2 regions of the Streptomyces sp. NPDC043952 genome follow, and region 1 is predicted to be linked to the other one. Evidence: riboswitches for the same ligand, from Rfam matches in the RefSeq annotation. Region 1 holds a riboswitch; the other holds the start of a gene.
The links. A riboswitch is a leader RNA that binds a small molecule or an ion and turns the genes downstream of it on or off. The one in region 1 is predicted to bind ZMP and ZTP.

Region 1 (5,709 bases):
GGTCACCTTGATGTGGGTCATGCGCCCTCCAGACCGTGCGGGCAAGACGACTATCAGCCGGTCCGGCGTGATGTAGGTCACTCTATGACCGGGGTGCGGGCCCGGCGAGCGCTGCGGCAGCTACGGCCCGAATTTGTTGAGGGTTAACCCATCGCTTGGGGAGGAGTGCTCCGATATGCACGGAGCGTGATAAGTCGTCGCCCCGAGTCACGCCCCTTCGGCGCGCGGGATCCGGCGGGAACTGGTCTGCTGGGAAAGGGGCGGGCCGCCGTACCCCTGCCCGTCGCTCGCGAGACCCTTCCGCGGAGAGATCCATGAGTAGCTATCGAGTCGCCCAAGTGACCGCCGCGAACGGCACGTTCGAGCTGGCCGAGCGGGAGATGCCGAGTCCCGGCCCCGGACATGTGCGGATCGCCGTCGAGGCGTGCGGCGTCTGCCACAGCGACGCGCTCTTCGTCAGTGCCGCGGTGCCCGGCATCACCTTCCCCGAGGTGCCCGGACACGAGATCGCCGGGCGCATCGCGGAGTTGGGAGAAGGGGCGGCCGGCCGGGGCTGGCAGGTCGGCGACCGGGTGGCCGTGGGCTGGTTCGGCGGGAGCTGCGGCTACTGCCGGGCCTGCCGCGAGGGCGACTTCATCGTGTGCGAGCGCCTGAAGGTGCCGGGCTGGGCCTACGACGGCGGCTTCGGCGAGCAGGTGGTCGCGCCCGTCGACGCCCTGGCCCGGATCCCGGAAGCGCTGGCCGCGAGCGACGCGGGGCCGATGGCCTGCGCGGGCGTCACCACCTTCAACGGGCTGCGGCGCAGCGCGGGGCGGCCCGGCGACCTGGTCGCGGTGCTCGGCCTGGGCGGGCTCGGGCACCTCGGCGTGCAGTACGCGGCCGCGATGGGCTTCGAGACGGTCGCGATCGCCCGCGGCCCCCAGAAGGCCGACTTCGCCAAGCAGCTCGGCGCCCACCACTACATCGACAGCACCGCCGCGACGCCGGTCGCCGAGGCGCTCCAGTCCCTCGGCGGCGCCAAGGTCGTCCTCGCCACCGCCGGCAACTCCGAGGCCATCGCCGCCACGGTGGACGGCCTGGGCCACCGGGGCGAACTGGTCGTCATCGGCGCGGACATCGCCCCCCTCGGCATCAACCCGAACCAGCTCCTGATGGCCGCCCGCGTGGTCCGCGGCCACCCCTCCGGGACCTCGCGGGACGTCGAGGACACCATGGCCTTCAGCGTCCTGCACGGCATCCGCCCGATGACGGAGAAGGTCCCGCTGACGGAGGCGGACGCGGCGTACCGGAAGATGATGGCCGGGAACGCGAGGTTCAGGATGGTGCTGGCGGAGGGGTGAGCGGGGGAGTCGGGAGTCGGGGCGGGAGCGCGGGGTAGGGCGCGGGTGCGGCCGGCTCCCGCCGCGCGCAGGCGGTACGGCCAACTCCCGCCAGGCAGAGCCGAGTGCGACCAGTAGGGCCGAGCCCCGGACCGCGGAGCCGAGGCGATCGGGCGGTGAAGTCCCGTACGGGGCGACCGTGTGCGAGCGGGCGGTCATGCACCGTGCGGGGCGACCGTGTGCGAGCGGGCGGTCATGCACCGTGCGGGGCGACCGTGTGCGATCGGGCGGTCAGGCATCGTGCGGGGCGACCGTGTGCGAGCGGGCGGTCAGGCATCGTGCGGGGCGACCGTGTGCGAGCGGGCGGTCAGGCATCGTGCGGGGCGACCGTGTGCGATCGGGCGGTCAGGCATCGTGCGGGGCGACCGCGTACGATCGGGCGGCCAGGCACCGTACAGGGCACCCGCTTACGGCCGCGCGGTCAAGCCCCTTACGGGGCGCGACCGCATCGACCGGGCGGTCAGCTCCCGTACCCGCGAACCGCGTACGACCGGCGCGGCCGTGCCTCGCGGTCACGCGGCCGGGTGTGACCGTCCCGTCCCCTTCCGTCAGGCCGCCGCGCGTCCCGCCGCGGCCGTCTCCGCCGCCGTCACCGTCTGTTCCAGCAGCGTGGCGATCGTCATCGGGCCGACGCCGCCCGGCACCGGGGTGATCAGGGAGGCCCGTTCGACGGCCGAGTCGAAGTCGACGTCGCCGACGTTCCCGGCGTTGTAGCCCGCGTCGATCACGACCGCGCCGGGCTTGATGTCCTGGCCCCGCAGCAGCCGGGGCCGGCCGACCGCGGCGACGACGATGTCGGCCTCGCGGACCGCCGCCGACAGATCACGGGTGCGCGAGTGGCAGTACGTCACCGTCGCGTCCCTGGCCAGCAGCAGCATGCCCACCGGCTTGCCGAGGATCGCGCTGCGGCCCACCACCACGGCCCGCTTGCCGGCCGGATCGACGCCGTACTCGTCCAGCAGCCGCAGGATGCCGCCCGGCGTGCAGGACACGAAGCCCGGCAGGCCGAAGCTCATCGTGGCGAAGGAGGCGAAGGTGACCCCGTCGACGTCCTTCTCGGGCGCGATCGCCTCGAACGCCGCCCGCTCGTCGATGTGGTCGCCCACCGGGTGCTGGAGCAGGATTCCGTGCACCGCCGGATCGGCCGACAACTCCCGCAGCGTGCCCACCAGTTCGGCGGTGCTCGTGCGCGCGGGCAGGGCCACGTGCCGGGAGGTGATGCCGGCCTTGCGGCAGCGGTTCTGCTTCATCCGCACGTACGTCACGGACGCCGGGTCCTCGCCGACCAGCACGGTCGCGAGACACGGCGTCACACCGGTCCGCGCGGTGAGTTCCGCCGCCCTGCGCGCGGTGTCCCCGACGATGCGACGGGCGAGGGCGGTTCCGTCCATGAGACGGGCCTGAGTCATGCGGCACACTCCTGAGCTGGATCGATTCGACTCGCCCAGGCGCGCGGCAACCACGACGGACCGCTCCCCGGTGGTACTCCACCTCAGCGCCAGTCACGGCCCGCGTACAGCGTAACCGAGGAGCGTACGACCGGGTCGGCTCAGCTGGACCGGGGTGGCTCAGCGCGTCCGTCCGTGCCGCACCAGCCGGACCCGCCGCGCCCGCGGCACCGCGACCCGCGGACGCCCCCGCACCACCCTCAGCACCGACCGCACCACCGCCGTCGTCACCGGGACACCCACCGCCGAGACCGGCCCGCGGCGCCGGGGCCGCGCTCGGCCCACCCCCGCGCGGGCCGAGAAAGTCCAGGTCAGCCGGGAGCTGACCTGGACCCGCGCGAACCTCCTGGCTACTCGTCCCATGCCTGGATCAGGATCTGCTCGGCGATCTTCCCGTCCCGCAAGGTGATCATCGACTCGGCGAGGACGCGGGTGCCGTCCCCGTACTGGCAGGACTCGGTGAACGCGGCGTGGTCGCCCTGCACCACACACCGGTCCAGCTTGTGGATCATGTCGCGGCGGTAGATGTCGTCGAGCATCTCGGCGATCTCGCCGCGGCCGTGCACGATCTTCGGGTGGCTGGGCTGGCTGTCGCGGTCGACGATGCGGATCTCCGCGTCGTCCGCGTACAGGGACAGCAGCGTGTTCCCGGTGTTCCCCTCGATGCCCCGGCGCAGTGTCTCGATGTCGAAGGCGGAGCCTGTCGCGGTGCCCATGGTGACCTCCTTCAGGCGCTCGCGGCCCGGCGCGCGACGGACCGTACGGCCCCGTCTTCGAGCGTCCCCCGGCCCGGCGGCCCCGGCAAGCGCACGGGACGGGCTCCGCCTCACGAGTGAGCGCGGGCCGCCACCCGTGTCCGGCCGGGCGCCCCGGCCGTTGCTGAGGGCATGATCTCAACACGCCGTATCGTCGCCGCCCTCGGTCTCGCCGCGGGGGTCACGGGCCTGGCCGCACCCCTCGCCAACGCGGCCGACGCGAGCGCCACCCACACCGGGCAGATCAACCCCATGACCGTGCTCGACACGCTCACCACCGGCAACATCCCCGCCGAGCAGCGGGCGCAGCTGCCCTCGACCTCCGAGCAGCTCAAGGCCCTCAACCAGATCAGCCGGCTGGAACAGCTCAGCGAGCTGCACCAGGTCACCGACATCGTGGCGCCGGTGACGGGCCTGGTGCCGGCCGTCGGCTGAGCCGACCCGCGACGCCGGCGGCCGACCCGTGGTGCCGGCGGCCGGGGTCAGGCCCCGCGCCGAGGCGTCACCCCCGGTACCGACGCCTCACGCCGGGGCGCCGCGCAGTCGCGGCCCGCTGCCCGTGTCCAGCACCGCCCAGTCCCGCGCCACGGCATACGCCGCGCCGGGGGCGGTGCCGGGCGGCAGGCCGGCAGCGAGCGCCCGGACCAGGGCGTCCGCCGGGCCCAGCTCCAGCCAGGTACGCACCCTGTCCCGGTGCAGCCCGGCGACCACGTCCGTGAACCGCCGGGTCACCGGGCCCGGCAGCCAGAACCCCGGCTCGGCGGTCTCGGCGCCGACCGGGCGGCCGGTGACATCGGAGACGAGGGGCAGCCGCGGCGGGCTCGGGTGGAGCGTGGCGAGCGTACGGCCGTAGGCGGCGCGCAGCGCCCGCGGCGCCGCCTCGTCCGGGGCGCCGTCCAGCAGCCGGGCCAGCGTGCCGACCGCGTGGCAGGCGTCCGCGAGCGAGAAGACCCCGGCGGCGTACGCGGCGGCCATCCGCCCGGCTCCGAGCCCGAACAGCACATCGGGCCGAGCACCCCAGCCGAGCAGCAGCCGGTACTGCGCCACCTGGAGCGCGAAAAGCGCCGGCCCGGCGTACGCCACCCGGCCCAGCAGCGCCGCGGTCCGGGTGCCGGGGTCCGCGGACATCACGCATTTCAACGGCAGTTCGAGATACGGGTCCAGACGCGCGCACAGCTCGTCCAGCGACTCGGCGAACAGCGGGAAAGCCGCCGCGAGTTCACGTTCCGTTCCACGGCGCGGCGAGGCACCGGCCGAGAACAGGAATGCGGTACGTCCCTTACGGCCATCAGCGAGCATGCCTCCATGAAGACACGGCCGGGTAAGCACCCGGACCAGCCGGGTTCCCGCACCGCGCAAAGGAATTGCCATCAGCGAACGTCGTCATCCGGTGCGATTCTTGCGCAATTCATAAGCGCCCCTCGGGCCGGGAGGGAGACGGACGCGCAGGAGGTGCCGTGGGCGGGCCCGGCCGGAGCCCCGTCGTCGTCCTCGCGCTGCCGCCGCTGCCCGCCGGGGGAAAGATCCACGTTCCCCGCCGTGGCCCGCTCCGCCGCCCATCGGGCGCGCGTAGGGTCTGCACCGTAAGCACTCGATGGAAGGAAACAGACCATGGCGCAGGAAGTACGCGGCGTGATCGCACCGGGCAAGAACGAGCCCGTACGAGTCGAGACGATCGTGGTGCCCGATCCCGGTCCGGGCGAGGCCGTGGTACGCGTCCAGGCCTGCGGTGTCTGCCACACCGATCTGCACTACAAGCAGGGCGGCATCTCCGACGACTACCCCTTCCTGCTCGGCCATGAGGCCGCCGGTGTGGTGGAGTCGGTCGGCGACGGTGTCACCGAGGTCGCGCCCGGCGACTTCGTCATCCTCAACTGGCGTGCCGTCTGCGGCAACTGCCGGGCCTGTCGGCGCGGCCGCCCCTGGTACTGCTTCGACACGCACAACGCCGAGCAGAAGATGACCCTCGCCGCCACCGGCCACGAACTCTCCCCGGCCCTCGGTATCGGCGCCTTCGCCGAGAAGACCCTGGTCGCCGCCGGCCAGTGCACCAAGGTCGACCCGTCCGTCTCCCCGGCCGTCGCGGGCCTCCTCGGCTGCGGCGTGATGGCCGGCATCGGCGCCGCC
Region 2 (5,709 bases), on a different contig from region 1:
GGCCGCCACCGGCGCCGCCCACCGCTGCTCCCAGTCCACCAGGTGGTGTTCGCGCGCCTCCTCGCGCAGCAGCAGCCAGCGCATCACGTTCCGCTCGGGCAACTCCGGCCGCGCGCCCTCCCGTCGGGGGAACATGCGCAGGAAGTCGTCGTTCCAGGCGAGCAGGTTCCACGCCACGTCGTTGACGTAGCAGGGCACGCCGGACATGCTCTGGACGGCCGTGAACCAGGCCGGGTCCACCCGTGTGCCGGCCTCCGGGTTCATGGGGACCGGCGGTTCGTGGCCCAGCGCGTAGACGTACAGCGCGGTCCGCTCCGGCTCCGCCATGCGCAGCACCCCGGCGACCGCGTCGAGGAACTCGGGCGCGGGGGAGGACATGTCACCCCGCTCCAGCTGGGCGTAGGTGCGCTCGGAGACGTACAGCGCGTGCGCCACCTGGGCCTGGGAGAGCCCGGCGGACCGCCGGCCGCGGCCGGTACGGCGGGGCCAGCCCAGCTCGACGGGATCGATCAGCGAGCGCTTGTGCCGCAGCAGCGACCGCAGGGCATCCCGGTCCATCCCCACTCCCTCTCGGCGCGGGCCGCCTCACCGACCCGGCAAATACCGGAAGTCTACGTTCCTGAAAATCCGGTTCCTGGCCACGGACGGCCGCAGACCGCAGGATGGTCCCCGGACCGGTTGCGCTGCGGGGGGCGCAGCCGGTCCGTCGTTCTCCAGCAGCCGTGCGCCACCGGTCCGTCACCCTTCCGCGTTCCGCTCGCCGGCCCTGCCACCGGCCCACTCGGCGGTCCCGCCACCGGTCTGCCGTCTTTCGCCGACCCCGGTTTGCCGGTCCCCGGTACCGGTCCGTCACCCTTCCGCGGTCCGCTCGCCGGCCCCGCCACCGGCCCGCTCGCCGGTCTCCGGTACCGGTCCGTCACCCTTCCGCGGCCCACTCGCCGCCCCCGCCACCGGCCCGCTCGCCGGTCTCCGGTACTGGTCCGTCACCCTTCCGCGGTCCGCTCGCCGGCCCCCGTCACCGGTCTCTCACCCGCCATCAGCTCGCTCGCCGCCCCCGCCACCGCCCGCTCGGCAATGTCCGCCGCGCTCGTCAGCCTTCGGCGGCCGGCTCCGCCGTATCCGTCGCCGGGGCCTCGCCGAAGCGGGCCAGGGCCAGGGCGCCCGCCACGGCCACCGCGAAGCCCAGCACGGCCAGCCAGGACATGCCCTCGCGGGTGCGGTCGCCGAGCCAGACGACGCCGATGGCCGCGGGGCCGAGCGTCTCGCCGATCACCATCCCGGCGGTCGCCGTGGTGACCGAGCCGCGCTGGAGGGCCGAGGTCAGCAGCATGAAGGCGGCACCGCCGCCGAACACCAGGGCGTACGCCGCCGGGTTGGTGAGCAGGGTGGCGGGCGCGAGGCTGTCGATCAGCCGGACCGACACCTCGACCACCCCGAACCCGAACCCGGCGCCGAGCCCGAGCACCAGCCCCCGCGCCCGCCCGGACAGCCGCCCGCCCGCGAGCCCGAGCAGCAGCAGCCCGACCCCCACCCCGAGCATCACCCACCGCAGCGTGTCCGAACCGGCCTTGCCGCCCTCCGGCCCGGAGGCGAGGCCCAGCATCGCGAGCCCGGCGCACACCACCCCCACCGCGCCCCACTCCATGCCGCGCAGCCGCACCCCCAGCAGCCGCGCCGCGACCACCGCCGTCACCGCGAGGCTGGCCGCGAGGGCGGCGCCGACCGCGTAGATCGGCAGCGAGCGCAGTGCCGCGATCTGGAACAGGAAGCCCAGCCCGTCCAGCCCGAGCCCGGCGATGTACCGCCACTGCCGCAACGCCCGCAGCAGCAGCGCCGCCTCACCGCCGCCACCGGGACCGGCCTGTCGCGCCGCCACCGCCTGCAACACCGTCGCGGTACCGAAACAGACCGCCGCGCCAAGGGCGCACACCATTCCAAAGAGCACAAAGGGACTCTAAGGGAGCCCCGCCACCGCCCTGTCATGCTCACCCCCCTTGGCCGGTTCTCTCACCCCTCTCTAGGCTTGCCGCACCGCACTTCGCACACGGGGGAGACACGAACATGGCCGAAACCAGGCGACGGCTGCGCTCCGGCACGGTGGTCCTCGGCAGCGTCGGCCTGCTGGCCGCCGCGCTCACCGCCTGCTCCTCGGAGCCGGACAAGCGCTGCGTGGACCGGGACAGCTACAGCTACGCCAAGGGCTACAAGGTCGTCGCCGACAAGAACTGCAAGGCGGTCAAGTCGGCGGTCGACGGCGCCTGGTACTACGGCGGCAAGAAGAAGGGCTCCTGGGTGGACGGCGGTTCCTTCACCAAGCCCCGCACCGGCTCCGGGCACTCGACGGGCCACTCCACGAACCACTCCTCGACGCACTACGGCTCCGGCTCCGGCGGCGTGCACCGCGGCGGCTTCGGCGGCGGCTCGCACAGCTCCGGCGGCTGACCGGGATTCGCCGTATGGAACGCCGTACCACCACCCCCCGCCCCGGCTGGCAGCGCACCGTCGAGGAGCAGGGCCTCGTCTACCCGCTCACCCGCCACCCCGACGGGAGCCTGCGCCCCTACTGGGACGAGAGCGCCTACTACGTCTTCTCGCTGCCCGAGGTCGAGGCGCTGGAGGAGACGGTCGCCGAACTGCACGCCATGTGCCTGGCGGCGGCGGAGCACATCGTGGCGCGAGGCCGCCTCGCCGAGCTCGGCATCACCGACCCCGCCGTCGCCGCCGCCGTCACCGAGTCCTGGCACCGCCGGGCCGAACTCCCCTCCTTCTACGGCCGGTTCGACCTGCGCTACGACGGCACGGGCCCGGCCAAGCTGCTGGAGTACAACGCCGACACCCCCACCTCCCTGGTGGAGGCCGCCTCCCCGCAGTGGTTCTGGATGGAGGACCGCTTCCCCGGCGCCGACCAGTGGAACTCGCTGCACGAACGCCTGGTGGACTCCTGGCGCAGACAGTCCGCGCTGCTCCCGCCCGGAAGTCTCCTGCACTTCGCGCACTCCGCCGCCGACGAGCTGGGCGAGGACCTGATGACGGTCGCCTACCTGAAGGAGACCGCGGAGCAGGCGGGCCTCGCGACCGACTGGCTCGCCATGGAGGAGATCGGCTGGGACACCCTCTCCGGCCGCTTCGTGGACAAGCGGCTCCGGTTCATCCGCGCCCTGTTCAAGCTCTACCCCTGGGAATGGCTCACCACCGACGCCTTCGGCGGGCATGTCCTGGACACCCTGGACAACGGCGGCGGCACCGGCAGCACCCTGTGGATCGAGCCCGCCTGGAAGATGCTCCTGAGCAACAAGGCCCTGCTGGCGATCCTGTGGGAGCTGTACCCCGGCCACCCCAACCTGCTGCCCGCCCACCTCGACGGCCCCCGCGACCTCGCCGCCACCACCGGCTACGCCGCCAAACCGCTGCTGGGCCGCGAGGGGGCCGGCATCACCCTGCACCCGCCGGGCGGCCCGCCCGCCGTCCGCCCCGACCCCTGCTGCTACCAGCAGCTCGCGACCCTGCCCGCCTTCGACGGCAACCACGTCGTCCTCGGCGCCTGGGTCATCGACGACGAGCCCGCGGGCCTCGGCATCCGCGAGTCGGCGAGCCCCGTCACCGACGAGTACGCCCGCTTCCTGCCCCATGTGATCCTCTGAGCACCGCGGCCGGCGCCCCTCGCCCGCATGGTGGACGCCGGATCTCCCCGCCTCCACCCGGCCGGTACGCTGAGCCACGGGCCGTGACTGGCGCGCAGGGATGGGACGGACCATCGGGGAGCGGCCCCGCGGGAAACAGTGCCGTGCGCCTGGGCCGAACGTGAACGCCGAAACGCACCCCGTCCGGAGGTCCCCATGCCAGAGCAGCACCTGTCCACCGAGTCCACCGCCTTCCGCGCCGCCCTCGACGTGATCCGCGCGGTGGAGCCGCGTGTCGCCGACGCCATCGGCCAGGAGGTCACCGACCAGCGCGCGATGCTCAAGCTGATCGCCTCCGAGAACTACGCCTCCCCGGCGACCCTCCTCGCGATGGGCAACTGGTTCAGCGACAAGTACGCCGAGGGCACCGCCGGCCGCCGCTTCTACGCCGGCTGCCGCAACGTGGACACCGTGGAGTCCCTGGCCGCCGAGCACGCCCGCGAACTCTTCGGCGCCCGGCACGCCTACGTCCAGCCGCACTCCGGCATCGACGCCAACCTCGTCGCCTTCTGGGCCGTACTCGCCGACCGCGTCGAGGCCCCGTTCCTGGCGAAGACCGGCGCCCGCCAGGTCAACGACCTCACCGACGCCGACTGGGCCGAGCTGCGCCAGGCCTTCGGCAACCAGCGGATGCTCGGCATGTCCCTGGACGCCGGCGGCCACCTCACCCACGGCTTCCGCCCGAACATCTCCGGAAAGATGTTCGACCAGCGCTCCTACGGCACCGACCCCGCGACCGGCCTCATCGACTACGACGCGCTGCGCGCCCGGGCCCGCGAGTTCAAGCCGCTGATCATCGTGGCCGGCTACTCGGCGTACCCCCGGCTGGTGAACTTCCGGGTCATGCGCGAGATCGCGGACGAGGTCGGCGCGACCCTGATGGTGGACATGGCCCACTTCGCCGGCCTCGTCGCGGGCAAGGTCCTCACCGGCGACTTCGACCCGGTCCCGCACGCCCAGATCGTCACCACCACCACTCACAAGTCGCTGCGCGGCCCACGCGGCGGCATGGTGCTGTGCGACGACTCCCTCAAGGACCAGGTGGACCGGGGCTGCCCGATGGTCCTCGGCGGTCCGCTGCCGCACGTCATGGCGGCGAAGGCGGTCGCCCTGGCCGAGGCCCGGCAGCCCGCGTTCCGGGACTACGCGCAGCGCATCGTGGACAACTCCCGCGCCCTTGCCGAGGGCCTGATGCGCCGGGGCGCGACCCTGGTGACCGGCGGCACCGACAACCACCTCAACCTGATCGACGTGGCGACCTCCTACGGCCTCACCGGCCGCCAGGCCGAGGCCGCCCTGCTGGACTCCGGCATCGTCACCAACCGCAACGCCATCCCGGCCGACCCGAACGGCGCCTGGTACACCTCCGGCATCCGCATCGGCACCCCGGCCCTGACCACCCGCGGCCTGGGCACGGCGGAGATGGACGAGGTGGCCGGCCTGATCGACCGCGTGCTGACCACGACCGAGCCGGGCACCACCAAGTCCGGCGCGCCGAGCAAGGCCGCCCACGTCCTGGACGAGAAGATCTCCGCCGAGATCGCCCAGCGCGCGACGGACCTGGTCGCGGGCTTCCCGCTGTACCCGGAAGTCGACCTGGGCTGATCAACGCCGTCAGGGCAATGCCCTCAAAGCGGGGCCGTACCGGATACGCGGCCCCGCCGCCCAGGGGCCGACCCCACCCCCGGCCGATGAGAGAATGGGCCACATGGCCCCCGCTGAAAAGCCCCGCGTGCTCTCCGGTATCCAGCCCACCGCCGGCTCGTTCCACCTCGGGAACTACCTCGGCGCCGTCCGCCAGTGGGTATCCCTCCAGGAGACCCACGACGCCTTCTACATGGTCGTCGACCTGCACGCGATCACCGTCCCCCAGGACCCCAAGGAGCTGCGGGCCAACACCCGCCTCGCCGCCGCCCAGCTCCTCGCCGCCGGTCTGGACCCGGAGCGCTGCACCCTGTTCGTGCAGAGCCACGTCCCCGAGCACGCCGAGCTGGCCTGGGTGATGAACTGCCTGACCGGCTTCGGCGAG

Region 2: it holds a riboswitch for ZMP and ZTP, as region 1 does, so the genes downstream of both, AC069R_RS11010 (glycine hydroxymethyltransferase) here and AC069R_RS03905 (bifunctional 5,10-methylenetetrahydrofolate dehydrogenase/5,10-methenyltetrahydrofolate cyclohydrolase) in region 1, are expected to answer to the same signal.

Annotation. Positions count from the first base shown of each region.
Region 1 covers NZ_JBWKES010000003.1:21,345-27,053, forward strand. The annotation lists gene AC069R_RS03895 ((2Fe-2S)-binding protein) at 1-21, opposite strand, end outside; gene AC069R_RS03900 (alcohol dehydrogenase catalytic domain-containing protein) at 315-1,340, shown strand; gene AC069R_RS03905 (bifunctional 5,10-methylenetetrahydrofolate dehydrogenase/5,10-methenyltetrahydrofolate cyclohydrolase) at 1,928-2,788, opposite strand; ZMP/ZTP riboswitch at 2,815-2,895, opposite strand; gene AC069R_RS03910 (nuclear transport factor 2 family protein) at 3,178-3,543, opposite strand; gene AC069R_RS03915 (hypothetical protein) at 3,715-4,017, shown strand; gene AC069R_RS03920 (acyltransferase domain-containing protein) at 4,105-4,881, opposite strand; gene AC069R_RS03925 (S-(hydroxymethyl)mycothiol dehydrogenase) at 5,194-5,709, shown strand, end outside.
Region 2 covers NZ_JBWKES010000007.1:180,244-185,952, forward strand. The annotation lists gene AC069R_RS10990 (helix-turn-helix domain-containing protein) at 1-558, opposite strand, end outside; gene AC069R_RS10995 (DMT family transporter) at 1,091-1,933, opposite strand; gene AC069R_RS11000 (hypothetical protein) at 2,062-2,442, shown strand; gene AC069R_RS11005 (glutathionylspermidine synthase family protein) at 2,457-3,641, shown strand; ZMP/ZTP riboswitch at 3,715-3,803, shown strand; gene AC069R_RS11010 (glycine hydroxymethyltransferase) at 3,837-5,285, shown strand; gene trpS (tryptophan--tRNA ligase) at 5,389-5,709, shown strand, end outside.